DNA from 4 places in the Streptomyces sp. NPDC050743 genome. Region 4 is predicted to be linked to each of the others. Evidence: riboswitches for the same ligand, from Rfam matches in the RefSeq annotation. Region 4 holds a riboswitch; each other region holds the start of a gene.

The links. Region 4 has a riboswitch for S-adenosylmethionine ahead of ACIBJF_RS37705 (DUF3293 domain-containing protein). Riboswitches for the same ligand answer to the same signal wherever they lie in the genome.
Positions count from the first base shown of each region.
Region 1: another riboswitch for S-adenosylmethionine. It lies ahead of ACIBJF_RS14660 (amino acid ABC transporter permease); the one in region 4 lies ahead of ACIBJF_RS37705 (DUF3293 domain-containing protein).
Region 2: another riboswitch for S-adenosylmethionine. It lies ahead of thrC (threonine synthase); the one in region 4 lies ahead of ACIBJF_RS37705 (DUF3293 domain-containing protein).
Region 3: another riboswitch for S-adenosylmethionine. It lies ahead of ACIBJF_RS22740 (aminotransferase class V-fold PLP-dependent enzyme); the one in region 4 lies ahead of ACIBJF_RS37705 (DUF3293 domain-containing protein).

Region 1 is NZ_JBITGJ010000011.1:124,319-131,366, reverse strand. Features, by position in the region: gene ACIBJF_RS14675 (NAD(P)/FAD-dependent oxidoreductase) at 1-267, opposite strand, end outside; gene ACIBJF_RS14670 (putative leader peptide) at 420-542, shown strand; gene ACIBJF_RS14665 (glutathione S-transferase C-terminal domain-containing protein) at 607-1,494, shown strand; SAM riboswitch class IV at 1,573-1,684, shown strand; gene ACIBJF_RS14660 (amino acid ABC transporter permease) at 2,056-3,036, shown strand; gene ACIBJF_RS14655 (amino acid ABC transporter ATP-binding protein) at 3,033-3,824, shown strand; gene ACIBJF_RS14650 (ABC transporter substrate-binding protein) at 3,877-4,896, shown strand; gene ACIBJF_RS14645 (GNAT family N-acetyltransferase) at 4,940-5,767, shown strand; gene ACIBJF_RS14640 (LLM class flavin-dependent oxidoreductase) at 6,066-7,048, shown strand, end outside.
Region 2 is NZ_JBITGJ010000027.1:60,472-67,519, reverse strand. Features, by position in the region: gene ACIBJF_RS25045 (extracellular solute-binding protein) at 1-100, shown strand, start outside; gene ACIBJF_RS25040 (DUF3263 domain-containing protein) at 135-359, shown strand; gene otsB (trehalose-phosphatase) at 500-1,333, shown strand; gene ACIBJF_RS25030 (trehalose-6-phosphate synthase) at 1,321-2,817, opposite strand; gene ACIBJF_RS25025 (glucosyl-3-phosphoglycerate synthase) at 2,892-3,836, opposite strand; SAM riboswitch class I at 3,966-4,106, shown strand; gene thrC (threonine synthase) at 4,124-5,407, shown strand; gene ACIBJF_RS25015 (MoaD/ThiS family protein) at 5,495-5,770, shown strand; gene ACIBJF_RS25010 (cold-shock protein) at 6,202-6,408, shown strand; gene groL (chaperonin GroEL) at 6,734-7,048, shown strand, end outside.
Region 3 is NZ_JBITGJ010000023.1:59,476-66,523, forward strand. Features, by position in the region: gene ACIBJF_RS22720 (c-type cytochrome) at 1-14, shown strand, start outside; gene ACIBJF_RS22725 (Rieske 2Fe-2S domain-containing protein) at 11-1,069, shown strand; gene ACIBJF_RS22730 (cytochrome bc complex cytochrome b subunit) at 1,066-2,703, shown strand; gene trpD (anthranilate phosphoribosyltransferase) at 2,823-3,887, shown strand; SAM riboswitch class IV at 3,964-4,080, shown strand; gene ACIBJF_RS22740 (aminotransferase class V-fold PLP-dependent enzyme) at 4,243-5,619, shown strand; gene ACIBJF_RS22745 (Lrp/AsnC ligand binding domain-containing protein) at 5,671-5,952, opposite strand; gene ACIBJF_RS22750 (rhomboid family intramembrane serine protease) at 5,949-6,692, opposite strand; gene ACIBJF_RS22755 (hypothetical protein) at 6,848-7,048, shown strand, end outside.
Region 4 is NZ_JBITGJ010000063.1:10,316-17,363, forward strand. Features, by position in the region: gene ACIBJF_RS37690 (hypothetical protein) at 1-38, opposite strand, end outside; gene ACIBJF_RS37695 (ADP-ribosylglycohydrolase family protein) at 203-2,917, opposite strand; gene ACIBJF_RS37700 (hypothetical protein) at 3,826-4,329, shown strand; SAM riboswitch class IV at 4,627-4,740, shown strand; gene ACIBJF_RS37705 (DUF3293 domain-containing protein) at 4,786-5,268, shown strand; gene ACIBJF_RS37710 (hypothetical protein) at 5,722-7,048, shown strand, end outside.

The sequences.
Region 1 (7,048 bases), on a different contig from region 4:
CTTGGGCTCGTACTCGACCGCCGCTCCCAGCTCGTCGCCCAGCCGTGCCCACAACCGGGCGGACAGCAGGGCGAGTTGGAGCTCGGGTCCGGGTTCCTTGTCGGAGACGAGCAGGTTGCCCTCGCCGGCGCCGGTGGTGCCGCCGGCCACCGGGCCCCGGTCCACCACCCGCACGTCGAGCCCGGCCCGCGCGGCGTACAGGGCGCAGGCCGCGCCGACCATGCCGGCTCCGACCACCACGACATCGCAGGTCAGTCCCTTTGCCACGACAGTACTATGTCACATGGCGCAGATTCTGAGGAGACCTCCGGCGCTCTCGGCCGGCCACAGGCATGTCCTAGGCGTGGACGCCCCCTTGACGGCGTCGGACGCCGGATCGACACTCCGGAGTGGGAATCCTAGTGAACAGGTAGGGAATCATGACGCGCCTCGACACGGTCACCGGCCTCGCGGGCCGTACGCCGTTGCGCGCACCCCTGCTCACCTCCCGCCGGCACATCGACCTGCTGCGCGTCTGCAGCGCGATCAGCGTCCACCGCTGAGCCGGGCGCCGCGCGCCCCTCGGCCGACGCCGCACCTCCGCACGCCCACCACCCGGGGAGACGCATGTCCACCACTCCGCTCGCCACCCTCCCGCCCGCCCACCGCACCACCCCCGTCTTCCGGGGCCGGATCGGCCGGGACGCGCGCAGCGGCCACTACGCCGTGCCGCACCGCTACCGGCTCCATCTGTCGACCGCCTGCCCCGACGGGCTGCGCCTCGCCGTCGGCCACCACCTCCTCGGCCTGGACGGCAGTTGTCCGGTCACGGTCCTGCCCGCCGTACCGGACTGTCCCGGCGGCGGCCACTCCGCGCTGCGCCCGCTGTACGAGGCGAGCGCCCACCGGTACACCGGCCCGGCCCTCGCACCCGTGCTCAGCGACGACTGGTCCGGACGCATCGTCAGCACCCACGCCCGCGACATCCTGCGCGACCTCGACCGCTTCCCGCACGAGGGCCGCGCCGCTCTGTACCCGTGCGGCCTGGAGTCGGTGATCGAGGCCGTCGAACGGATGTGTGCCGAGGGCATCGAGGAGGCCGCGCAGCGCGCCGGGCAGGCCGGCATCGACCCCGCCGGGCGGGCCGCCGCCCTGGACGTGCTCCTGGACACCCTGGGCCGGCTGGACAACCGGCTGGCCGCGGAGGAGTACCTGGTCGACGGCCGGCTCACTGCGGCCGACGTCGAACTGTGGGTCACGCTGGTGCAGTTGGACACCGTCCACCGCTGTCACCTCGACGCCTCCGCCGTCCACCGCATCGCCGGCCACCGCGCCCTGTGGGCCTACGCCGGCCGCCTGGCCGCCCATCCCGCCTTCGGCCGCCCTCTCGACCTCGACGGCATCTCCCGCCGCCACCACGGCCGTTGCCAGGGCCTGGAAGCCGCCGGAGCGGCCGTCCAGATCCTGGACTGGGCGCGCCACGCCGCGGCTGCCCAGGACGCTTCCCGCAGGTGAGCAACGGTCGGGCGGCGTCCACCACGCGGACGGCCGTTGACATTCGAACGGCCAACTGCCTTACTTACGGCTCAGAACGGTCATGAGCGTCAGCGCCAAGCCCTGGCTCGCTGACCGGCAACCCTCGCACCGCGGTGGGGTGCCCCAGGTGACGACCGGACCGGAATGACGTTTTCGGTAAGCGCGAGGGCCCCGCGGGGCCGGAACAGTGACAGGTGACGCCATGTACGCAGCTCCCAGGACGGCCGCGAGCCGCCCCCAGGGCTGCGTACGGTCGTGCGGCGGGCTCCTCGTCGCCGACCGCGCCGTCGATCTGCTCCGCGTCAACAGCGCACTGTGTACCGCACCGGGCTCTGCCCGCTGCCAGGGCTGACGACCCTTTCCAGCCCTCCCTTCTCCAGCCCTCGCGTTCCTGACGCACACCGCCGCCGTGGTGTGCCGTCGCGCCCGCCCAGCCCCCGGTTCCCGTGCGCCGCCGTGCCCCGCCTCGTGCCGTAGTGCCGTAGCGGTCCCGCAGCCGCGCGCCGCGAGCCGGGGTGTCCGACTCCGCCGGAGCCCGCCATGAGTGAACCCCCAGGCGCCGCCGTCTCCCTCGCCGAGGCGCCGCCAGCCGACACCCCGACAACGCCCCCGAAGGCACAGCGAGTTCAGCCGTTGCGCCGGCCCGGACGGTGGATCGCCACCGCCGTCGTCCTCGTGCTCGTCGCGCAGTTCCTGCACGGGCTGGCCACGAACCCGTTCTACCAGTGGGACCGCTTCCGCTACTGGTTCCTGCGCCCCACCGTCCTCGACGGACTCCTCGTGACCCTGGAAGTCGCCGCGCTCAGCGCCGTCTTCGGACTCCTGGGCGGCGTCCTGCTGGCCCTCGGCCGGCAGTCCGGCAGCCCGGTACTGCGCGCCGCGAGCTGGACCTACACCTGGCTGTTCCGCTCGGTGCCGCTGATCGTCGTCCTGATCTTCCTCTACAACTTCAGCGCCCTTTACAAGACGCTGAGCCTCGGTATCCCCTTCGGCCCCGCCTTCGTCAGCTTCGACGAGTCCAGGCTCGCCACCGACATGACGGTCGCCGTGGTGGGGCTCAGCCTCAACGAGGCGGCATACGCGGCCGAGGTCGTACGCGGCGGCATCCTCTCCGTCGACCAGGGCCAGCACGAGGCGGCCGCCGCACTCGGCCTGCCCAAGGGCTACCAGTTCACCCGGATCGTCTTCCCGCAGGCCCTCAGGTCCATCACACCGAACTACGTCAACCAGCTCATCGGCCTCATCAAGAGCACCTCGCTGGTGTTCTACGTCTCGCTGCTCGACCTCTTCGGCTCCGTGCAGACCATGGGCAGCACCTACCCCGGCGACATCGTGCCCCTGCTGCTGGTCGCCACCGTCTGGTACCTGATCCTCACCAGCGCCGTGTCCGTCGTCCAGTTCTACGTCGAGCGGTACTTCGCGCGGGGCGCCACCCGCACCCTGCCGCCGACCCCGCTGCAGAAGGCGCGCGCGGGCCTCGCCGAGTTCCGGGCCCGGCTGCGCAGGGAGGCCGCCGTATGACCGCCACCGACAGCCTCGAGACCACCCCGGCCGCACTGGAGGTCCACGGCGTCCACAAGTGGTACGGCACCCATCGCGTGCTCGACGGCATCGACCTGACCGTGCGCCCCGGCGAGGTCACCGTCGTCATCGGCCCTTCCGGCTCCGGCAAGTCCACCCTGCTGCGGGTCATCAACCACCTGGAGAAACCCGAGGTCGGCCACGTCAGCGTCGGAGGCGAGCCGATCGGCGTCCAACGCGGCAGCGGCGGCCGGCTCAAGGAGCTCAGCGAGCGCGCCATCCTGGCCCAGCGCAGCCGCATCGGCTTCGTCTTCCAGAACTTCCATCTCTTCCCGCACCTGACCGCACTCGACAACGTCGCCGCCGCGCCCGTCGCCACCGGCAAGCTGACCAAGCCCGAAGCGCTGGACCTGGCCCGCGACCTGCTCACCCGGGTCGGCCTCGGCGACCGCACCGGCGCCTACCCGCGCCAACTCTCCGGCGGACAGCAGCAGCGCGTCGCCATCGCCCGCGCCCTCGCGCTGCGGCCCGGCATCATCCTGTTCGACGAGCCGACCTCCGCGCTCGATCCCGAGACGGTCGGCGAGGTGCTCTCCGTCATCAAGGACCTCACCACCAGCGGCACCACCCTGGTCATCGTCACCCACGAGATCGGCTTCGCCCGCGAGGTCGCCGACCGGATCGTCTTCATCGACGGCGGCCGGATCGTCGAACAGGGACCGCCCCAGGAGGTCCTGGACAGGCCCCGGCACGAGCGGACCCGGGACTTCCTCGGCAAGGTCCTCTGACCCCGTACCCACCGCAGTTCCCGAACGACACTTCCGAACGACAAGGACAGCCATGCGCAGCCACCTTTCCCGACGCGGCCTGATACGCGGCATCACCGCGGCGACCGCCGTCGCCACCCTCGCCACCGGGCTCGCCGCCTGCGGGGGTGACAGCGACGCCGCGACCACCACCGACGCCGCCGGCAGCGTGACCGTCGGCCGGCTCTCCAACGGTGCCGCCAAGCAGACCACGCTGAAGGTTTCCGAGATCAAGTCCATCAGCGCGCAACTGCCCGCCTCCGTGCGCAGGAGTGGCAAGCTCACCATCGGCGTGGGCGCCCTGCCGGCCGGCTTCGCGCCACTGGCGTACGTCGGCAGCGACCAGAAGACCCTCACCGGCGCCGAACCCGACTTCGGCCGGCTGGTCGCCGCCGTGCTCGGACTGAAGCCCGAGATCCGCAACTTCACCTGGGAGAACCTCTTCGTCGGCATCGACAGCGGCAAGGTCGACGTCGCCTTCTCGAACGTCACCGACACCGAGGAGCGCAAGAAGAAGTACGAGTTCGCCTCCTACCGGCAGGACAACCTCGGCTTCGAGGTGCGCAAGTCCAGCACGTGGAACTTCGACGGCGACTACGAGAAGCTCGCCGGGCTGACCGTCTCCGTCGGCTCCGGGACCAACCAGGAGAAGATCCTCCTGGAGTGGAAGAAGAAGCTCCAGAGCGAGGGCAAGGACCTCACCGTCAAGTACTACCCCGACCGCAATGGCACCTACCTGGCCCTGGACAGCGGCAAGATCGACGCCTTCTTCGGGCCCAACCCGGGCATCGCCTACAACATCGCGAAGACCGCGGGCACCCCGAAGGCGACCCGCAGCGCGGGCACCTTCTCCGGCGCGGGCGCCTCGCTCCAGGGGCTGATCGCCGCCACCGCCAAGAAGGACAGCGGTCTGGCGAAGCCCATCGCCGCGGCCGTCAACCACCTGATCGAAAACGGGCAGTACGCCAAGTGGCTGGCCGCCTACCACCTCTCCAACGAGGCCGTCGCCAAGTCCGAGGTCAATCCGCCCGGCCTGCCGCTGGACAACTCCTGACCCACCGTGCACCCGAACCGAGCCGAGAGAGGCACCGCCTGTCGTGCCGTCCCGTGAAGCCGGCCTCCGCGCAGGCGGAGCCCTGCCCCCGACCGACGACCCGGCCCTCGACAACGCCGTCTGGGCAGCCCTGACCGGCCCGCACGCCCATCTCGCCGAACGGGTCGGCCGCGCCGCCCGGTACCAGGACGGCATCTACGCCTTCGCCGCCCTCGACGCCCCCGCCGACCCGGCCGCCTGGGCCGACCTGCGCACCCTCCTCGTCCCCGCAACCGCCGTACGGGTCAAGCCCATCGAACGGGTACCCGACGGCTGGCGCGTCGAAGCCGAGGGGGAAGGCGTGCAGTTGGTGGACACCGCACTGCGTGCCGAACCCGCGCCGGAAGCGGTACGGCTCGGGACCGACGACGTCCCCGAGATCCTCGACCTCGTCGCCCGGACCCGGCCCGGCCCGTTCCACCAGCGGACCGTCGAGATGGGCGGGTACCTCGGCATCCGGCACGAGGGGCGGCTCATCGCGATGGCGGGGGAGAGGCTACGGCCGCCGGGCTGGACCGAGATCAGCGCCGTCTGCACCGATCCCGGTCACCGCGGCCGGGGGCTGGCCACCCGCCTGGTGCGTGCGGTCGCCTTCGGGATCCGGGAGCGCGGGGACACCCCGTTCCTGCACGCCGCCGCCGGCAACACACCGGCGATCCGGCTCTACGAGTCGATCGGCTTCACCCTGCGCCGCCGCTCGCGCATCGTGCAGGTGCGCAGCGTGGACACGCGCGAGCGGGTTCGCGGCTCGGACATGCGCCGGCGGGCTCGCAGCGCGGGAACAATCGCGGCCGGCCCTGCGGGAACAACCGAAGGCGGCCGCGCGTTGTGACTCATGACGAGATCCGCGAGGCGGTCGCCCACCGGCCCGCCCGCGCCCGACGGACGGAGGTGACGGCCGTGACACGCGTACTCCCGCTGTGCGCCCCGCGTCCGTACCGCTCCGTCCGCTTGATATCCCGGCCGCACATAGATCTCCAGCGCGTGTCCGCCGCGCTCTGTCGCCACTGACCTTTTCTCCCCGGCCTGCCCAGCCGCACGGCCCGGGTCCGCCCCTGCCGCGCTCGCCCTCGCCGACGCCTGCCCTCGCGAGCCGGTGTTCTCGTACGGACATCAAGGAAGGCACCGAAGTGTCCTCAACTCCCGCTTCTCTTCTGCACCTTGCCGTCGCGCTGGACGGCACCGGCTGGCACCCCGCGTCCTGGCGCGAGCCGGTCGCCCGCCCCCGGGACCTGTTCACCGCCGGCTACTGGGCCGACCTGGTCGCCGAGGCCGAACGCGGCCTGGTCGACTTCGTCACCATCGAGGACGGCCTCGGCCCGCAGTCCGCGCACTTCCTCGACCCCGACGAGCGCACCGACCAGGTGCGCGGCCGGCTCGACGCGGTCCTCGTCGCCTCCCGCGTCGCCCCGCTCACCCGGCACATAGGCCTGGTGCCGACCGTGGTGGCCACGCACACCGAGCCATTCCACGTCTCCAAGGCGATCGCCACCCTCGACTACGTCAGCACCGGCCGCGCGGGCCTGCGGGTGCAGATCAGCGCCCGGCCGAACGAGGCCGCCCACTTCGGCCGCCGTACCATCGGCCGGATCGAGGCCTACGACAGCCCGGCCGCACGGGACATCGTCACCGAACTGTTCGACGAGGCCGCCGACCACGTGGAAGTGGTGCGCCGGCTCTGGGACAGCTGGGAGGACGACGCCGAGATCCGGGACGCGGCGACGGGCCGCTTCATCGACCGGGACAAGCTGCACTACATCGACTTCGAGGGCCGCCACTTCAGCGTCAAGGGGCCCTCGATCACGCCCCGCCCGCCTCAGGGGCAGCCGCCGGTCACGGCCCTCGCCCACCAGAGCGTCCCGTACCGGCTCGTCGCCCGCCAGGCCGACGTCGGCTATGTCACCCCGCACGACGTGGACCAGGCCCGGGCGATCGTCGCCGAGATCCGCGCCGAACAGCGGGCGGCGGGCCGCGCCGGGGAGACCTTGCACGTCTTCGGCGACCTCGTCGTCTTCCTCGACGACAGCCGGGCCGAGGCCGAGGCCAGGCGGGAGCGGCTGGACACGCTCGCGGGTGAGCCGTACACCGGCGACGCCCGGATCTTCACCGGCAC
Region 2 (7,048 bases), on a different contig from region 4:
GAACATCGGCCAGGCCGTCGCCCCCGGCGGCGACCCCGCCGGCGTCCTGACCCGCCTCCAGACGACGGCGACGGCGGCGGACAGCGGCGCGACGAACTGAGCGCCCTGTCGGACTGCACCGCTACGGTGGCCGCATGGAACTCGCCCCCCGCGAACGAGCCATCCTCGCCCTGGAGCGCCGCGGCTTCCCCGGCCCCGGCGCCAAGGAACGAGCGATACGCGAGGAACTGGGCCTGTCCCCGGTCCGCTACTACCAGCTCCTGAACGCACTGCTGGACGACGAGCGGGCGCTGGCGGCGGACCCGGTGACGGTCAACCGCCTGCGCCGGGTACGGGACTCCCGACGGACGGAGCGCTGAACCGGCTGTGCGGGGGCCCGGCGCCGGTGCCGGCCGGGGCGGGCGCGCCTGGCAGGGTGCCCGTCCAGCCGGCCGAGCCGGGTGGGTGGGCAAGCGGAGTCCCAGGAGTGAGTCCGGCCGAGCCTGGATAGTGTCGCTGTATGGACCCTCTGCCGATCCCGCGGACCCAGCCCGGCCGGGACGGACTCGCCGCGCTCCTGGCGAAGCCGTCCGCGGCGAGTGTCGGTCTGGACTTCGACGGCACACTGGCCCCCATCGTCGCCGACCCCGAGCAGGCCCGCGCCCACCCCGAGGCCGTACCCGCACTCGCCGCCCTGGCCCCCAAGGTGGCGTCCGTCGCCGTGATCACCGGCCGCCCCGCCGCCGTCGCGGTCCGCTACGGCGGCTTCGCCGGCGTGCCCGGCCTGGAGCACCTCACCGTCCTCGGCCACTACGGCGCCGAACGCTGGGACGCCGTCACCGCCACCGTCACCGCCCCGCCCCCGCACCCCGGCGTCGCGGCGGCCCGCGCCGAACTGCCGGGCGTGCTGGAGCGCGCCGGCGCCCGGCGCGGCACCTGGATCGAGGAGAAGGGCCGGGCGGTGGCGGTGCACACCCGCCGCGCCGACGACCCGCAGGCCGCGTTCGAGGCCCTGCGCGGCCCCCTCACCGACCTCGCCGCCCGCCACGGCCTGATCGTCGAACCCGGCCGCCTGGTCCTGGAGCTGCGCCCACCGGGCATGGACAAGGGCGTGGCCCTCACCGACCACGTCCGCAGGACCGGCGCCGAGTCCGTCCTCTACGCCGGCGACGACCTAGGCGACCTCCCGGCCTTCGCCGCCGTCGACGACCTCCGCGCCGAGGGCGTGCCCGGCCTCCTGGTCTGCAGCGGCAGCACGGAGGTCACCGAGCTGGCGGAACGCGCGGACATGGTGGTCGACGGCCCGGCCGGTGTCGTAGACCTACTGCGGACCCTCGCCGCTCAGCTGGACTGAAGCTCCTCCAGCGCTCGCAGCTGATCCAGGAACCACTGGGCCGGGGGAAGCGCGGTGGCCGCCGCCGCCAGCCTCTTGGTGCGGTCCGCCCGCTCCTCCGGCGGCAGGGACAGCGCCTCGTGCAGGGCCCGCGCGGTCTCCAGCACGTCGTAGGGGTTCACCACGAACGCGTTGGCGCCCAGCTCCTCGTACGCCCCGGCCTCACGCGACAGCACCAGCGCACACCCCTCGTCGGAGACGACCGGCACCTCCTTGGCGACCAGGTTCATGCCGTCCCGGATGGGGTTGACCAGCGCCACGTCGGCGAGCCGGTACGCGGCCAGGGAGCGGGCGAAGTCGTCCTTGACGTGTAGCACGACCGGCGTCCAACCGGGCGTGCCGTAGGCCGAGTTGATCTCCTCGGCCACCCGCTGCACCGCGGCCGTGTAGTCCCGGTACACGCCGAGGTCCTGCCGCGACGGATACGCGAACGCGAGATGCACCACCCGCTCCCGCCACTCGGGGTGCTCCTCCAGCAGCTGCCGGTACGCCAGCAGTCCGCGCACGATGTTCTTGGACAGCTCCGTGCGGTCGACGCGGACGACGGTCCTGCGGCCCTCGCCGATCTCCTCCCGCAGCGCCGCCATCCGCTCCTCCACGTCCGGCTGGTGCGCGCGGGCCCGCAGGAAGTCGGCGTCGGCGCCGAGGGAGTGCACGCCGATGTACGTACGACGACGTCCCTCGCGCAGGTGCTCGACGTGCCGGGCGGAGCCCGAGGGCCAGGCCACCAGGTAGCGCTCGGCGTCCAGCCCCTCCGCGCACCTCTGGAAGGCCGTCGCCCACCGCCGGGTCAGGAACGCCACCCGGTCCGCCCCGAGCATGCCCGCCATCAGCCGCTCGCGGATGTCCCCCGGGAGCAGCTCGAAGTAGTCGGGGGGCGCCCACGGGGTGTGCGAGAAATGGCCGATCCGCAGGTCGGGGCGGAGCCCGCGGAGCATCCCGGGCACCAGGCACAGGTGGTAGTCCTGCACCAGGACCGTCGCCCCCTCGGCCGCCGCCTCGGCCAGCGCCTCGGCGAACGCCCGGTTGTAGGCCTCGTACGACGCCCACTGCCGCCGGAACTCCGCGTCGAAGACCGGCTCCAGCGGGGTCTGGTACAGCATGTGGTGGACGAACCACAGTACCGAGTTGGCGATGCCGTTGTAGGCGTCGGAGTGCACGCTCGCGTCGATGTCGAGCATCCGCACCCGCTGCCCGCCGGTGTCCTCGTCCGGCAGCAGCCCGTCGCCCGCGCGCCGTACGGCCGCACGGTCCCCGTCGCCGAGCGCCGAGCACACCCACAGCGAGTCCGCGCCCGACCCGATGGCCGACAGCCCCGACACCAGCCCGCCGCCGCCCCGCTTGGCGTGCAGCGAGCCCTTCTCGTCCACCGCGTACGAAACCGGGCCGCGATTGGACGCGACCAGCACCCGAGCCTTCTCGGCAGCACCCTGCGTGGAAGCCATGGTCCTCAACCTAGCCCGGCCCGGAAACGCTCAAACGTACGGCCACGCCCGGCACGCCGCCGTATACGACCGGTTCACGCCACCTTGCGCTCGGCATATTCCGCGATTTCCACCATCGGCGGCCGTTCCTCGGTGTCCACCGAGTAGGTGCGCGGCTCGAAGCCGTCCTCGCCGCGCTCGAACTGGGTGAGGGTGGGGCGGATCAGATGGCCGCGGGCCAGCCGGAGCTGGGCCGTGCGGTAGATCGCCGCGGCCATCCGGCCCAGCGCCTGCCCGTCCTGGTGGCGGTGCTTGCGCACGCCCACGTCCACCTGGGCCAGCGCGTCGAGACCGACCAGGTGCAGGGCGTCCACCAGCATGCCCAGCTCCACGCCGTACCCGACCGGGAACGGCAGCTGCTCCAGCAGCGAGCGCCGGGCCGCGTACTCGCCGCCCAGCGGCTGCACGAATCCGGCCAGCTGCGGCCAGTGCATGTTCAGCAGCGGGCGGGCCATCAGCTCGGTGACCCGGCCGCCCTGGCCGGCGGTCCCGGCGAGCGGGCGGTCGTACATGCCCTTGACCAGGTCCACCCCTGGGTCGGTGAGCAGCGGGCCGACGATCCCGGAGACGAAGTCGGAGGAGAACTCCCTCAGGTCCGCGTCGATGAAGCAGACGATGTCGCCGCCGGTCACCAGCAGCGAGCGCCACAGCACCTCGCCCTTTCCGGGGACGGCGGGGATGCGGGGCAGGATCTCGTCCCGGTGGACGACCCGCGCGCCCGCGGCGGCGGCGACCTCCGAGGTGCGGTCGGTGGAGCCGGAGTCGACCACCACGATCTCGTCGACGAGCGGGACCCGCTCCACGAGGTCGTGCCGGATGACCGCGACGATGTCGCCGACCGTCTCCTCCTCGTTGAGCGCGGGCAGCACGACGGAGACCGACTGGCCCGTGCGCTGCTTGGCCGCCAGGATCTTGTGCAGCGGGCGATCGGTCACCGACCAGGAACGGGTGGCCAGCCAGCGCTCGACTTCTTCCAGCACAGTCAGCGGCTCCTCACGTGTCTCGCGGTTCGGACGACTATCTCAACTGTCCTGGCCTTCGGTTACAGTCTTGAACAACGTCGGTGACCATCGCATGTCGGGGTCGACCGCGCGCTCACAACTGCATACCGCTCATCCAGAGGGGCAGAGGGACACGGCCCGATGAAGCCCCGGCAACCCCCCTGAGTCGAACTCGTTCACGCGAGGCTCCCGGCCAGGGAAGGTGCCAAATCCGTCTCACGGCGAGATGCGTCGTGAGGAAGATGAGGAGAAAGGGCCTCGCCTCCATGGCTGTGCAGACAGTTGCAAGCTCCACCGATTCCACCGTCGACCTCGGTCCCGCCGCGGCCCTGAGCTGTCGCGAGTGCGGTCACCGCGTCCCCCTCGGCCCGGTGTTCGCCTGCGAGGAGTGTTTCGGCCCGCTGGAGATCGCCTACGACTTCTCCGCCTACGACACCGAAGAGCTGCGCCGCCGCATCGAGTCCGGCCCCGCGAACATCTGGCGGTACGCGCCGCTGCTGCCCGTCCCGGCCGACGTGGCCGACAAGCCGAACCTGAACCCGGGCTGGACCAAGCTCGTCAAGGCCGACAACCTCGCCGCCGAACTCGGCGTCACCGGCGGCCTGTTCGTCAAGGACGACTCCGGCAACCCGACCCACTCCTTCAAGGACCGCGTGGTCGCCCAGGCCCTGGAGGCCGCCCGCGCCTTCGGCTTCACCACCCTGTCCTGCTCCTCCACCGGCAACCTCGCCGGTGCCGTCGGCGCCGCCGCGGCCCGCGCCGGCTTCCGCTCCTGCGTGTTCATCCCGCACGACCTGGAGCAGGGCAAGGTCGTCATGGCCGCGGTCTACGGCGGCGAGCTGGTCGGCATCGAGGGCAACTACGACGACGTGAACCGCTTCTGCTCCGAGCTGATCGGCGACCCGGCCGGCGAGGGCTGGGGCTTCGTCAACGTCAACCTGCGGCCGTACTACGCGGAGGGCTCCAAGACCCTCGCGTACGAGATCTGCGAGCAGCTCGGCTGGCGGCTGCCCGACCAGATCGTGGTCCCGATCGCCTCCGGCTCCCAGCTCACGAAGATCGACAAGGGTCTGCAGGAGCTGATCAAGCTCGGTCTGGTCGAGGACAAGCCGTACAAGATCTTCGGTGCGCAGGCCGAGGGCTGCTCGCCGGTGTCCACCGCCTTCAAGGCGGGGCACGACGTCGTCCGGCCCCAGAAGCCGAACACCATCGCCAAGTCCCTCGCCATCGGCAACCCGGCCGACGGGCCGTACGTCCTGGACATCGCGCGCCGTACCGGCGGTGCCGTGGAGGACGTGACGGACGAGGAAGTCGTCGACGCCATCAAGCTGCTGGCCCGCACCGAGGGCATCTTCGCGGAGACGGCGGGCGGTGTGACCGTCGGCGTCACCCGCAAGCTGCTCAAGGACGGCGTCCTGGACCCGGCGAAGACCACGGTGGTCCTCAACACCGGCGACGGCCTGAAGACGCTGGACGCGGTGGCCGGTACCGGGCTGACCGCCACCATTCGGCCCACCCTGGAGTCCTTCCGAGACGCCGGTCTCGTCTGAGTCGTTGTTCGTCTGCGGGCCGCGGGGGCTGGTCGCGCAGTGCCCCGCGCCCCTTCCGGGCGCCCACCTTCACCGGAGGTCACAAGCATGAGCGTCACCGTCCGCATCCCCACCATCCTGCGCACCTACACCGGCGGTCAGGCCGAGGTCGCCGCCGAGGGCGCGACCCTCGCCGAGGTCATCGCCGACCTGGAGAAGAACCACACCGGCATCGCCGCGCGCGTCCTGGACGACCAGGGCAAGCTGCGCCGGTTCGTCAACGTCTACGTCAACGACGACGACGTCCGCTTCGAGCAGGGACTGGAGACGGCGACCCCCGACGGCGTCGGCGTCTCCATCATTCCGGCCGTCGCCGGCGGCTGATCGTTACCTTGGGTAACTTCAGTTACGTACTGTTCATCGAATTGCCTCCTCCGTGAGAGAAGCGGAGGAGGCAATTCTGCGTGATTGAGCGCGGTAGAGTTGGGGAACGCGCCCTCGGACCACCGGTCGGGGGCCCTGTATTCATGCCGCACGCCCGACAAGAAGTAGCCAAAGTGTGCGGGTTATATGCGGCTTTTGTGGGGGTTTCTGGAGCCCGACTTGCCCTGAAGTCAGGCGAATTCTCCGCACATTCCGGACCGTTCCCGTCCAGAATTCTCGTCCGATTGACCTGTTGCAGACGGCAGTTGGACAGATACATTCAGCCGCGGTCGACGCGTTCCGGCGCACGCCCCCGACCGATGGGGGGTGAGGTCTGACCCGGGTCCGCGAAGTGTGGATCTGTGCAAGGGCCAGTAATAGGGGAGTTAGGCATGGCTCAGGGCACCGTCAAGTGGTTCAACGCGGAGAAGGGGTACGGCTTCATCGCGGTCGACGGTGGTGCGGATGTTTTCGTCCACTACAGCGCGATCCAGATGGACGGTTACCGCACCCTGGAAGAGGGGCAGCGGGTCGACTTCGAGATCTCGCAGGGCCAGAAGGGCCCGCAGGCGGACATGGTCCGGCTGGCGACCAGCTGAAGCACGCGTCGACTGGCAGCGACGTTTTTCGTTCGTCTTCGAAGGGCTCGCACCTCGCTCGGGGTGCGGGCCCTTCGTCATGCCCGGGTCCCCGTGTCCGCGGGCGGCTGACGGGGGCGCCGTACGCCGTAGGCGCTTGCACTCGACCATGCCGAGTGCTAATCATTGGCGTTAGCACTCTGAAGGTGAGAGTGACAGTGAAGGACCGGGTCGGTGAGGCCCGCAGGCCGGGTGGGGCAAGGAACCACAAGGCCGGCGAGCCGTCCGTCGCGGGCGCGGGCGCGGTCCGAAGGAATCACCCCCAGTCCTGGAGGGACCACTTCACATGGCCAAGATCATCGCGTTCGACGAGGAGGCGCGGCGCGGCCTCGAGCGCGGCATGAACCAGCTCGCGGACGCCGTGAAGGTGACGCTCGGCCCCAAGGGCCGCAACGTCGTCCTCGAGAAGAAGTGGGGCGCCCCCACGATCACCAACGATGGTGTCTCCATCGCCAAGGAGATCGAGCTCGAGGACCCGTACGAGAAGATCGGCGCCGAGCTGGTCAAGGAAGTCGCCAAGAAGACGGACGACGTCGCCGGTGACGGTACGACCACCGCGACCGTGCTCGCCCAGGCCCTGGTCAAGGAAGGCCTGCGCAAC
Region 3 (7,048 bases), on a different contig from region 4:
CCAAGAAGTCATGAGTAGCCAAGACATTCCAGAAGAGAACCTGCCCGCTGAGCAGGACCACGCGCGCGGCGCGGTAGGGATCGCGGACGAGGAGAACCCGTTCGCCGACCCGGGGCTGCCGCCCCACGAGCACCGCATCCAGGACATCGACGAGCGGGCCGCCAAGCGGTCCGAGCGCACGGTCGCCCTGCTGTTCACGGTGTCGATGCTGGCCACCGTCGGCTTCATCGTCTCGTACGTGACGATCCCGCACGACAAGAGCATCTTCGTCTTCCCGATCGGGCGCCTCAGCGCGCTGAACTTCGCGCTGGGCCTGACTCTCGGCGCGGCGCTGTTCTGCATCGGCGCGGGCGCGGTCCACTGGGCCCGCACCCTGATGTCCGACGTCGAGGTCGCCGACGAGCGGCACGCCATCGAGGCCCCGGCCGACGTCCGCGCGAAGGTCCACGCGGACTTCCGGCAGGGCGCCAAGGAGTCGGCGCTCGGCCGCCGCAAGCTGCTGCGCAACACGATGTTCGGCGCGCTGGCCCTGTTCCCGCTGTCCGGCGTCATGCTGCTGCGCGACCTCGGTCCGCTGCCCGGCACCTCGCTGCGTCACACGCTGTGGGCCAAGGGCAAGCGTCTGGTCAACATGAACACCAACCAGCCGCTGCGCCCCGAGGACGTCGCCGTCGGCTCCCTCACCTTCGCCAAGCCCGACGGGCTGGAGGAGACGGATGAGGAGTTCCAGACGGAGATCGCCAAGGCCGCGCTGATGATCGTCCGGCTGCAGCCCGGCAACATCAAGGACAAGCGCGAGCTCGACTGGTCGCACGAGGGCATCGTCGCGTTCTCCAAGATCTGCACCCACGTCGGCTGCCCGATCTCGCTGTACGAGCAGCAGACGCACCACGTGCTGTGCCCGTGCCACCAGTCCACCTTCGACCTCTCCGACGGTGCCCGAGTGATCTTCGGCCCCGCCGGCCACGCCCTGCCGCAGCTGCGCATCGGTGTGGACAGTGAGGGTTACCTCCAGGCGCTCGGCGACTTCGAGGAGCCCGTCGGTCCTGCATTCTGGGAGCGCGGATGAGTACTGCAGCGAACGAGACGCCCCGCTCTCGCGGGAAGGCCCCGGCCGGCGAGCGTGTCGCCGACTGGGCCGACGGCCGGCTCGGGATCTACTCCCTGGCCAAGGCCAACATGCGCAAGATCTTCCCCGACCACTGGTCGTTCATGCTGGGTGAGGTCTGCCTCTACAGCTTCATCATCATCATCCTCACGGGTGTCTATCTGACGCTGTTCTTCCACCCGTCGATGAACGAGGTGGAGTACCACGGCAGCTATGTCCCGCTGCAGGGACAGCTGATGTCCGAGGCGTTCAACTCGACCCTGCACATCTCCTTCGACGTGCGCGGTGGTCTGCTCGTGCGGCAGATCCACCACTGGGCCGCGCTGATCTTCCTCGCCGGCATGTTCGTGCACATGATGCGCGTGTTCTTCACCGGCGCGTTCCGCAAGCCGCGTGAGATCAACTGGCTGTTCGGCTTCCTGCTGTTCGTCCTCGGCATGTTCACCGGCTTCACCGGTTACTCGCTCCCGGACGACCTGCTCTCCGGCACCGGTGTCCGCTTCATGGAGGGCGCGGTCCTGTCCGTGCCGATCGTCGGCACGTACCTGTCGTTCTTCCTCTTCGGCGGTCAGTTCCCCGGTCACGACTTCGTCGCCCGGTTCTACTCGATCCACATCCTGCTGCTGCCGGGCATCATGCTCGGCCTGGTGGTGGGCCACCTGATCCTGGTCTTCTACCACAAGCACACGCAGTTCGCGGGTCCCGGAAAGACCGAGAAGAACGTCGTCGGCATGCCGCTGCTGCCGGTGTACATGGCCAAGGCCGGAGGCTTCTTCTTCCTGGTCTTCGGTGTCATCGCGGCCATCGCGGCGGTGGCCCAGATCAACCCGATCTGGGCCATGGGCCCCTACCGTCCGGACCAGGTGTCCACCGGCGCCCAGCCCGACTGGTACATGGGCTTCGCCGAGGGTCTGGTCCGCTTCTTCCCGGGCTGGGAGGTCAACTTCTGGGGTCACACGCTCGTCCTGGGCGTGTTCATTCCGCTGGTGCTCTTCCCGCTGGTCCTGGCGGCGATCGCGGTCTACCCGTTCATCGAGTCCTGGATCACCGGCGACAAGAGCGAACACCACATCCTGGACCGTCCGCGCAACGCCCCGACGCGTACCGCATTCGGTGTCGCCTGGATCACGATCTACATGATCACCCTGGTCGGCGGTGGCAACGACCTGTGGGCCACCCACTTCCACCTGTCGATCAACGCGGTCACCTGGTTCGTCCGGATCGGCTTCGTCGTCGGACCGATCATCGCGTTCATCGTCACCAAGCGGATCTGCCTGGGCCTGCAGCGCCGCGACCGCGACAAGGTGCTGCACGGTCGCGAGACCGGCATCATCAAGCGGCTGCCGCACGGTGAGTTCATCGAGGTGCACGAGCCGCTCAGCCAGGAGCAGCTGCACACCCTGACGGCTCACCACCAGTACGAGCCGGCCGAGATCGGCCCGACGGTCGACGAGAACGGTGTCGAGCGCAAGGTGCCGGCCTCGGAGAAGTTCCGGGTGAAGCTGTCCAACGCCTACTACGGCGAGGACAACCAGATCCCGAAGCCGACCGTCGACGAGTACAAGGAGATCACGAGCGGCCACGGCCACCACTGATCCCCGCGTCGCCACGCCACGCTGATGGGCCCCGTCCGGCTTACGGACGGGGCCCTTCGCCGTGTCCGGGGGTGGATAGGCTGGGATCACACTGTTTCTCACGACACCAGGAGCGGCTGATGAGCGCTGTGACCCCCGCTGGAGGCGACACCGCGGCGGGCCGTTCCTGGCCCGAGGTACTGAACGCCCTGCTGGAGGGCCGGGACCAGAGCGCGGATGCCACGGCATGGGCGATGGACCGGATCATGCGCGGGGAGGCGACGGACGCGCAGATCGCGGGATTCGCCGTGGCCCTGCGCGCCAAGGGCGAGACGGTGGAGGAGATCACCGGGCTCGTGCGCGCGATGTACGCCCACGCGAACGTCATCGAGGTGCCGGGGGAGACCGTCGACATCGTCGGCACCGGTGGTGACGGTGCCAAGACGGTGAACATCTCCACGATGTCCTCGATCGTCGTCGCCGGCGCCGGCGCGAAGGTCGTCAAGCACGGCAACCGGGCCGCGTCCTCGGCGTCGGGCGCGTCGGACGTGCTGGAGAAGCTCGGCGTCAATCTGAACCTCCCGCTGGAGCGGGTCCCGCAGGTGGCCGAGGAGGCCGGGATCACCTTCTGCTTCGCGGTGAAGTTCCACCCGGCGCTGCGCCATGTGGCCGCCGCCCGTGGCCAGTTGGGCATCCGTACGACCTTCAACGTCCTCGGTCCGCTGACCAATCCGGCGCAGGTGCGCGCCCAGGCCGTCGGCGTGGCGGATCTGCGGATGGCCCCGATCGTGGCGGGCGTCCTCGCCGAGCGCGGCAACTCCTCCCTGGTCTTCCGCGGCGACGACGGCCTGGACGAGTTGACGACGACCGCCACCTCGCGGGTGTGGGTCGTCCGGGACGGCAAGGTCACCGAGCAGACCTTCGACCCGAGGGACGTCGGCATCGACCTCGTCCCCGTGGAGGCCCTGCGCGGCGCGGACGCGTCGTACAACGCGGAGGTCGCCCGCCGCCTGCTCGACGGTGAGGCGGGGGCCGTACGGGACGCGGTGCTGCTGAACTCGGCGGCGGCGCTCGTCGCGCTGCGGCCCACGGACGCGCCGCTGACCGAGCAGCTGCGGGACGGGATGGCGATGGCGGCGGAGTCGATCGACTCGGGTGCGGCGAAGCGGACGCTGGAGCGGTGGGTGGCGGCGAGCAACGCCTAGCGCTCCACCGGGGATCGTCCCGCGATCCGGACTCGGGTTGCGGGACGACGATCATTTCCCGTACGTTCCTGTACCAGGTCATGAGTGACAGCCATTCGGCCCCGGCCGGCTGTCCGGCAACCCTCCGTCCGTGGCGGGGTGCCCCGGGTGAGGACCAGGTCGTAGGCAGCGAGGTCTACGGCAAGCGCGGACCCCTCGCGCGCCGCTGAGAGCGCGGGACCAGGGGTCCTGGTCGTCGAGGGAGCCTTCCGTGAGCAAGCGAATGCGATAGGGCCGCCGAGCCCCGCCTCCGCACACCCCTTTTCTCTTCTTTCCGTACGTCGTCTTCGGCGTACGTTCTCACGGGAGTCCACCCATGTCCGTCTTCACCGCTGCCTCCGACCAGTTCGTCTGCTCCCCGCTGCCCGTTCTGGGCCGGGATGTCACCGTGCCGCTCGTCACCGGCGGCGAGGTCACCTACGCGGCCCTCGACTACGCGGCCAGCGCCCCCGCCCTGCAGCGCGTCTGGGACGACGTGGCCGCCTACGCGCCGTACTACGGCAGCGTCCACCGGGGCGCCGGCTACCTCTCCCAGCTGTCCACCGACCTGTTCGAGAACGCCCGCAGGACGGTCGCCGAGTTCCTGGACTGTCGCCCCGACGACCAGGTGATCTTCACGCGGTCCACCACGGACTCCCTGAACCTCCTGGCCCGGGCCCTCCCGGCCGGCTGCCAGGTCTTCGTCTTCGAGACCGAGCACCACGCCGCGCTACTGCCCTGGCAGGACGCCCAGGTCACCTACCTCGACGCCCCGCGCACCCCGCAGCAGGCCGTCACGACCCTGGAGCGGGCCCTCACCGACCGCACCGTGTCCGTCGAAGGGGGCCGCGGTCCGGCCCTGGTCTGCGTCACCGGCGCCTCGAACGTCACCGGCGAGCTGTGGCCCGTACGGGAGCTGGCGGCGGCCGCCCACGCGCACGGCGCCCGCATCGTCCTGGACGCCGCCCAGCTGGCCCCGCACCACCCCGTGTCCGTCCGTGACCTGGACGTCGATTGGGTCGCCTTCTCGGGCCACAAGCTGTACGCGCCCTTCGGCTCCGGCGTCCTGGCCGGCCGCGCCGACTGGCTGCGCGCGGCCGAGCCGTACCTGGCGGGCGGCGGGGCCAGCCGCACGGTCGCCCGGCGGCAGGACGGCGGCGTGGACGTGGAGTGGCACGAGAGCGCCGCGCGGCATGAGGCGGGGTCGCCCAACGTGATCGGCGCCTACTCCATCGCCTCGGCCTGCAAGGCGCTCACCGAGGCCGGCTGGGACACCCTGGTCGCGCGCGAGCGGCACCTGATCGCCCGGGTCCGCGCGGGCCTGGCGGAGGTCCCCCAGGTGAAGGTGCTGTCCCTCTTCGGCGACGACGCCCCCCGCGTCGGCGTGCTCTCCTTCGTCGTCGAGGGCTGGAACAGCTCCCACTTCGCCGCGGCCCTGTCCGCCGAGTACGGCATCGGCGTCCGCGACGGCCTCTTCTGCGCCCACCCCCTGGTCCGCACCCTCCTCGGCACCGACCCCCAGACCCAGGGCGAATGCGGCGCCCCCGAGGCCCAGCCGGGCGAGAAGTCCCTCAACGCCGTCCGCGTGAGCTTCGGCGCCGGCACCCCGGACGAACACGTCGACCGCTTCGTCACCGCGGTCCGGGAACTCGTGACCGAGGGCGCGAAGTGGACGTACCGCACGGAGGACGGCCGCTGCGTGCCGGCGGTGTGATCAGCGCCCCGGAGGGGGTGCGGGGGATGGCGTGGGCAACCGGGGCGAACCCTAGTTGTCCAGGCCGATCGAGAACGCGGCCTCCAGGTCGTGCTGCGAGTACGTCCGGAACGCCACATGCGTGTCCGTGCCCTCCACACCGGGGATCTTGCTGATCCGGCCGGGGATGACATCGGCGAGATCGTCGTGCTGCCGCACCCGGACCATCGCGATCAAGTCGTACGTGCCGGTGACGGAGAAGACCTCGCTCACCGACTCCAGCGAAGCGATCTGCTCCGCGATCTCGGGGATCCGGTCCACGCTGGTCTTGATCAGGACGATCGCGGTGATCACGGCTGGTTCTCTCCCTCGGGTGCCGGAGCTGGGGCGCACTTCACTCTAGTCGTACGGCTGTACCGCACCCATGCGTAGCCGAAGCCCAGACCGAAGCCGACGAGGTGCGCCAGATACGCCACCCCCGGCCCGTCGGAGCTGTGCTCCGCCGCCGCCCACTGCAGCGCCGCCCAGAACGGCAGCACGATCCACGCGGGAAACCGCAGTGGCAGGAAGAACAGGAACGGCAGAAGACTGGTGACACGGGCGCGCGGGAACAGGTAGAGGAACGCTCCGAGAACCGCCGAGATCGCCCCGGACGCGCCCACCAGCGACTGGTCGGAGGCGGCGTTGGCGGCCGCATATCCGAGCAGGGCGAGATAGCCGCAGCCGACGAAGAAGAGGGTGAACTCGACCCGGCCCATCCGTTCCTCGGTCATCGCGCCGAAGACGAAGAGGAAGAGCATGTTGCCGAGCAGATGCACCCAGCTGCCGTGCACGAACAGGGCCGTCACGGGGGTCAGGGCCTCCCGCACCGGCCTGGCGAACAGCTCGGCCGGCACCACGCCCCAGCGCCGGAAGTACGCCCGCTGTGCGGCCTGCAGGCCGTCCCCGGAGCCGTATCCCGGTGTCAGCCCCGAGGCCGGACCCAGGACGAAGAGCAGGCAGCACAGGACGATGAGGCCGTACGTCATCGGTGCTGAGGTGCTCCGGACCGCTCTGAAGGCCCTGCCGGCCGCCGTGCTCCACTGGCTGATCATGAATACAGAGCATGACGTAACGGGACGCAAGCGGACAGACCGCCTCGCCGCCGCGGACGGACCAGCGGCGAGTTGCCGCCAGGCCGTAGGGTTACGGCCACACGCGTCGGCCGGCGGCGCGGCGAGCGACTACGAGAAGGAAGCGGACAGCCACGATGACGGTTCCCCTGCCGACCGCCACCACCCGATGGCGCTGCACCCTGTGCGGCAACCTCACCCGGTTCGACGTGACGCGTTCCTCGAAGGTCGTCGAGTACGTCCACCTCGATCTGGCCGGGGAGCCGACCGTGGAGGAGCGCGAGGTGGTCAGTGAGACCATCGAGTCGGTGCGGTGCCGCTGGTGCAACGCGGTGGAC
Region 4 (7,048 bases):
CGGTCCGGCAGATCTAGATCGTGCGGAAGGACGATCACTCTGGCTCCTTGATGTGGATGCCTGTGTTGCAGATGTGGTGCGCGGCGTGCGGGACGTTTCCCTCGACGTAGATGAGGTGGCCGGCGGGCGGGTGCAGCGTGATGCAGTAGGCGAGGAGCTGGTCAAAGTGGGCGTCGGGGAAGCCCTCAGGGCGCTCGGCGGATCACCAGCCGGGGTAGCGGCCCAACCAGTGCGGGTCCCAGCCTCCTCCGTACCCGCCGCCGCTGGGGCGGTCGACGATCTGGGCGACGAGGTCGCGGGCCAGGGTGTCGAGCACCCAGGACAGTTCATGCCGGCTCACCAGATCGATGGGCAGCGCCTCCGCGCCGTGGGCCGCTCCGAGCAGCGCCCCGGTCATGCAGGCCACCGAGTCGCCGTCGGGCGCTCCGGCGGCGAAGCGCAGTGCGGCGTCCACCTGGTCTCGCTCTGGGAAGGAGGCGGCGACATACAGGCCACCGAACAGCGCCGAGGGCGCGGTGGCGTCCGGGGCGAGGTGGGCGAGGCGTTTCGGGTCGGCAGGATGCTTGTCGGCCTGCTCAAGTGCCTTGATGAGCTGTACGCGTTCCCTGCTGGACAGGTCGGGGTCGATATCAGGAAGCGCGTGGATGGCGTCCATCAGGGCTTGGCGCACCTGTGACTGCGCGACGAACAGGGACTCCTGCACTTCGGGAGTGCTGGTCAGGCAGTGGCTGAGCAGCACGGTCGCGTGGGCCGCGGCGGACTGGGCGGCCGGGTCGCCGTGGGTGAGGGCGGCGATCTCGCGAGCCTGCCGAACCCAGTACTCCGGGTCGTGCCCCGCAACGGCCACGGCGACGGGGAGGGCACGGGTGAGCGCATGGCAGCCGCGGCTGGTCGTCGTCGGCTTCTCCATGGTGCCCTGCTCGATCTTGGACAGGGCGGCCACGGTCGCCGGTGCCGAACCCCGCCGGTGTGCCAGCACGGGGACCTGGGCGAGCCAGCCGTCGGGCCACTCCTCGTCACCAGCCGTGACCCAGCGGCTCCGCATCCGCTCCACCTCTATGCCCTGCAGGGCGGCCCACCGGCAGTAGGCATGCGACACCACCGACGGGGGATGGCACAGGCCCCTGTGGTCACCGCGCACGCAAGCGCGGATCGTGCCCTCGGCGGTGAAGCAGGCCAGCTGAGTGCTTACCCCGGCCCGCAACGTACCCTCGGCTGGCAGCTTGCCCTGGGCCGCACCCAGCGTGTCGCCCACCGCCAGCCCAAGCAGCAACCCGCGCACCCGCGAGGATGTCCACTTCTGCTTCAAGAACTCAATCTGCCGCTCCGGCTCCGCGTCGCGCTCCTGCCGTACTTCCTCGACCTCTCGCGGCCGGCTTACGGGAGAGGTGCCATCGCTGGCCGCCGGGGTGGCCAACGCGTGCACGGCGTCCTGCATCTCTGGGTGCTTGTCGAGATGCCAGCCGCCGGTCAGCACCCGGCGCAGGTCGTTCAGGGCGGTCTCGGCGTCGGTTCCGGTGGCCAGGTGGCTGTAGAGGGCTGCGACGGCCGGGGTGCGGCTCTGCCCGGCCGCGCAGTGCAGTAGGACCCGCTTGCCGGCGTGGCGGAGCCGCAGTACCTGGCGGGCTGCCTGGTCCATGACGTAGTGGAGGTTGGCGTTGTGTCCCTGGCTGTCCACTAGCCAGACGCGGACATGCTCGATGTCGCTGCCGGGGAGGATCGGGTCCGTCCCGACCCGGCACAGCGATACCACGGCATCGACGGGGACCGGCTCGGCCCGCTGTGTCAGGGCCAAGTTGCCCAGTACCACTCCAGGGTCGTGCGGGTGGTGTATGGCGAAGGCCCGGCTGGACTGTGACGGGATCGGCATGCGCTGCGCCAAGGGCCAGCCTGCGTCGTCGTTGCTCCCGCCGCGGGCGGCGAGCACTGCCAGTCGGACCAGGTCGGCCTGTCTGTGGCCGGGCCAGCCGTGGACGGCCTGCTGCCACTGAAGCGGGATGCCGGAGCAGCCCCAGCGTGCGCCGAGCAGGGCGCCGGCGATCGCCGCGACGGTGTCGGTGTCCGTCCCGGCGCGCACCGCCGCCTCCAGGGCGAGGTGAAAGTGCTGGGTGGGGAAGCTGCCCTTGGCGGGCAGCAATTCGGGGACGGCGGTGTGGGTGATCGCCGACCAGGCGGCCTGGAGGGCGTGGACCACCCAGCCGTTGTTGCCGAAGTGGTGCGGCGGGTGGGCCTCCGCCTCGTCCAGGCGCCGCGCCCACACGCCCCGGCGCTCCTCGGGGAGCAGGTCCAGGCCCGCGCGGACGCCGTCGAACGTGCCCTTGAGAACCGCGGTACGGATACCGGAGCACCACAGCACGCAGGCGTCGGCGCAGTCGGGATCGGGGTGGGTGAGCGCGCTGACGGCGGTGGCGGCCTCGGCCATCTCCGCGGCGTCGCCCAGGTGAGCGAGAGCGACGATCCCGGTGCGCATCAGCGAGCCGTTCCCGGCGGCGCGATCGTTGCCGGCGGTGAAGCCTCGTGCGGCCTCCGACAGCGCCGCGCCCGGCGCTCCGCCAGCCCGGCGGGCGGCGTCCAGGACGGTGCGGGTCTGCGAGCCGACGTCGGTGGCGCCGCCGCTCAGCCATTGCTGGAAGTTGGCGGCGATCTGGTCGAGGGCCTCGGGGGTGCGCAGGTCCGCCCCGGTGGCCGCGACGTCGGCGATGCACAACTGCATCTGGGTGTCGTCGGAGTACTCGCCGGGCTCGTACGGACCCAGGCCACCGCCGATCATCTGCGGTTGCTGGTCCTCGCGCAGCCTTGTCGCGAACTCGTAGGGCACGCCCAACGCGTCGCCCACGGCTGCCCCGAGCAGTACGCCCGCGGCCCGGTCGGTGACCAGGGAGTCCAAGTGGGGCTGGGGTTTACGGGCGTGGACCATGGAGCCTCCATGTGGTGTGGTGGCGCACGTTTGTGCCGAGCAGGGGGCGGGCGGGCAGCGATCCCAGGCGCAGTTGGGGTGGCGCAGCCGCAACTCGCAGGCTGAAGAAGTCGGTTCATCAACGGCTTGATGCTGCGCCAGATTGACACGGCACCTCAGTTATCGTCAAGGAGACGATAGTGAGTGGTTGTCAGGACAGGCAGCAAAGGGTTCACAGCAGTACTCGTGCGGCGAACGCGCCCAGTCAAACGGCGAGGGATGCCACGTCGACCGATGGGCAGCCGCCCTCGCCGACCTCGTGGCCATGTCTCCGAAGAGGCAGCGGCCGGTGCACGGGCCGAAGGCATCGCGATAGGGGCCGCAGCGTTTGGCTCGGGGACGGCGACCTCCCGCGGGAGGACGGGTGCACTTCAGTTGACCATTCTGAGCACGCACTCCGTCTGCTCGACGTGCCCCTCGAACTGGGTCGGTTAGACCCAGATCTCGTGCTCGTTGCGGTAGTGCGGCCACGGCTGGCCGGTTTGTCGTGCGGCGAGCAGGTGTCTGATACCTGCGGCCCACGAACCCGGCCGCTCGGCACTCGACCAGGTTGGGGTCGAGTGCCGAGCGGCGCATCTGCAACGTCCCGGCCGGGGTTATCGTGAGCCCGCCGGCAGAAGGACACACCGCAGCTGCTCCGCGCGGTGAATCTCCATTGCGACCTGCCCGGATTTCAGGTCATGGTTCCCGGGCGGGCGGACCCATCGCGCGTCCATGCCCGAGAGCTGGAGCAGTCGGGTGAGTGTGGGGCCAGAAGTCCGCCTGGCACTCGTCGATGCGCTCTACCTGATCGCGGGGTTTGCCAGCGGCTCGGGGTCAATAGCTCGCGGCCGACCAGGCGTATCGTCACGGTCCGGCAACAACAGCCCGTGCTCCGTACACAGCTGCCACTGTGGCTGCACGAAACTGCTGCACTGCCGGGGGGCTTCGTGCGTCGCTTCATTCTGCCCATCGCCGCCATCCTGCTGACCGCCGCTTGGGGGGGCGGCAGCACCGAAGACGCCAAAGCGATACCTGCGCACACCTCCTCCCGGCCGCCCGTTAAGAACCACGGCTCTAAGGCGAAGGCCACGCCTAGCGGACCTCGCACAGGCAAGCCGAAGCCGTCAGGGTCGGCGAAGAGCTGCCCGCCCACCCGAGACGTCCTCGTCTGGACGAAATCGGTTGGGGTGCCAGCCAACGCGCAGGCCCTGGGCAACTACAGCCAGGTGGACTGCTCGACGACCTTCCAGTGGCTGCAGCGCACGTCACCGACCGAGGCCGGCGACTGCACCGAAGCCGCGTGGGCGAGCGATAACCCCGGCTACAACGTCGACGCGGTCCCGGCCGCGCGATTGAAGAAGGTCCAGATGGCTGTCGGCCCTGCCTGCTGAAGCCACCAGTCGACGAGGTCGAGGCCCCCGCCAACTTTTCGGCGGCACGCGCAGGGTCGGGGCGACCGAGGGCCGCAGTGGTACTTGAATCGAACGCGCGTGAACGAGTTGCCGCCGGATGCCGCACGCCTACGCGTGATCCTGGCACACCCCGACGAGCAGGCACGCGTGGCGCTGATTTCCCGCTGTGGGCCAACGCGGGCGACGACGGCACGGTGCGGTTGTGGAGCTTCGGTGAAGGTGGCGAGGTGATCCAGTGGTGGACTTCGTGCCGGGTCTCGTGTCAGTATCCGTCTTGGTCATGAAGCCGATTGCGCCCCTGGACGAGCGTCGGCTGGCAACCTCGCATACCGCGCAAGGTGCTTTCCAGGGAAGACCAGGCCCCCACGGTCGTGGGGGTAAGCGCGGATCTCCCTGCCCGGCGGGTAAGGGGGTCCCTCTCGGACGGAGGCCCTCATGCCCGCTGACACACCGACCCTCAGAACGCCGCAGTGGACCCTCTACCAGCGGGCCGTGGTGGATATCGAGCTGCCCGAAGGAACGGTCCGAGTAGCACCGGCAGCGCCCGGAGTAGCGGTCGGCCCGTTTCCTGCCCCGCACGTCGCTACCATCCACATTGTTACGGCTCACAACCCTGGTGGCGGCTCCGTATCCCGGCAGGACAACGACCGCGCCCACCAAGAGCTGCTCGGCCTGCTGCGCCGACGAGGACTTCCGTTCTGGCCTGCTGTCGGCGGTGACGCGGACGGCCGATACACCGAGGACAGCGCAGCGATTGTTGGCATAAGCGACCACGAAGCATGCGTACTGGGCCAGCAGTTCGGCCAGGATGCGGTATTCGCCTGGTCGGCAACGACATGGAGGCTGCTTTCCTGCTCCGGAGCTGAGGAAGCACCAACACGCGGCTGGCAGGCAACCAGGCGGTCCCCGCAGGACTGACCCCGCCGGCCCCGACTCTGACCGTTCGGGTTGCCGTGCCCCTCAGAGCCAGATCCGACCACCTCGGCGCCCTTCGGCGGCAAGCACAGACCTCCACGGGGTCTGCCGAGAGGTCTCCGTACCAGCCCGAGGAGTGCCGCCGTGGCCCCACGCCCGCGATGCCCGCACTGCGCCGCATCACTCCAGACCGAACCTCCGCCGGATGCCGGCGCCGAGCATGAGGCCGGTCGCGGCCCGGTGACGAACCGGGCCCTGCACGTCATCGTCCACGAGGTGCATCCGGAGCCGTCGCTGTACGCCTGCCCCGACTGCGGGGGCCGCTGGCCGCGTGGAAGGCCTGCCTCGTCCGATCCGGTGCGCAAGCGTGTCCTGCCCTATCTGCGGGTGCGGACGAGGAGCGCCGTCCGCACCGGTCCGCTCCGCCAGACGACGCCCGAAAGGGAAGAAGACCCCGTGGACCTCGAAGACGCCATCAGCTCGCCCTACGCCCGCGTCGAGCGCGAATGGAACTCCGGTACCTACTCGATCGCGGTGATCTCGGAGCAGCCCTGCAACGCTGACACTGTGGAGGTGCTCCCCATCCCGGATCTGCCTTCCGGCATTGGTCCGGGGGAGGACTCAGAGCTCGACGCCCTTATCTGTGACGCCGCCGAGGACATGCTCCTGGGCGCCTCCTACGAACTCACCTCCACCTGGCGAGTCGTCGGCAACGGCTGCTACCTCGTCGGCGTCGTCATCCCCGACCGGGTCTTCGAGGAACAGGATGAGCGGCTCAACGCGGCGGCCGCGGCCGTCGAGGGCCTGAAGTCGGTCGATTGGACCGAGGCCCAGGCCCTGTTCGAAACGGCCGAGATCACCCCGGACGGGGACCTGGGCTCGACCTACGAACTCGACGAATGGCTGGAGAAGGAGGTCAACGTCGCCTTCTACCGGACGGCAGGCGGCCGCCTGCTGGCCCGCCCCGTGGACCGCTTCGAGCGGCCCAGCACCAAGCTCTTCAGCGCCCGCTTCAAATCGGCATCGCTGGCGTCGGTGTTCCCCAATCCCCGCCCGGTGCAGGCCACACTTGATCAGCCGCAGGGCGTTCTCGATGAGTCGGACGACGGCTTCGAGGGCGAGGGCGCGCAAGCCTCGCAGCCAGCCGATGGGAACGGCGAAGGGGATGCCCTCCCTCTGCTGTACGCGGACACGGACGTGTCCTGGCCCCCCGCACAGCGCCTCAACGCCCGCCGGGCGCGGCAGTTCCTTCTGGCATCCCTGTACGACAGGGATCCCGCGGAACTGCGCTGGAACGACCAGTTGCTCGTCCGAGGACACGCCCTCGCCTTCTACGCGGGTGCTGGACCGGACCCCCGCGAACTGATCATCCGGCACTACGGCGGTCCCCAGCCAGGGATCCTCCCCGTGCAACCGCCGCAGACCGTGGGGCAGGACGACGACGCATACCGGCTCGTGGCTATTTACGACGGACCCGCCCTGTTCGGGAAGGGCTGGCGGCACGCCGTCTCCACCATGCCGCTCGAGTCACTCCTGACGGTCTGTGTGTCACCCATCGAGGGCGAGGAGGCGGAGTTTGCGCTGTGTGTGCGTGACGGGGTCCTTCAACTGCTGAAGGACCAGGGTGCGGCTCAGGACGCGGTGACGGTGCTGGGTACCTTCGAGCCGGGGAGCGACCCGCTCGCCCTCGCCCTCGCCGCGGTCCCGGACCTGCTCACCTTCCCGCCCACCGCCGCCGTGGACATCTCGACCTCCGCCCCGCACGCCGTGGCCGACGCCATCC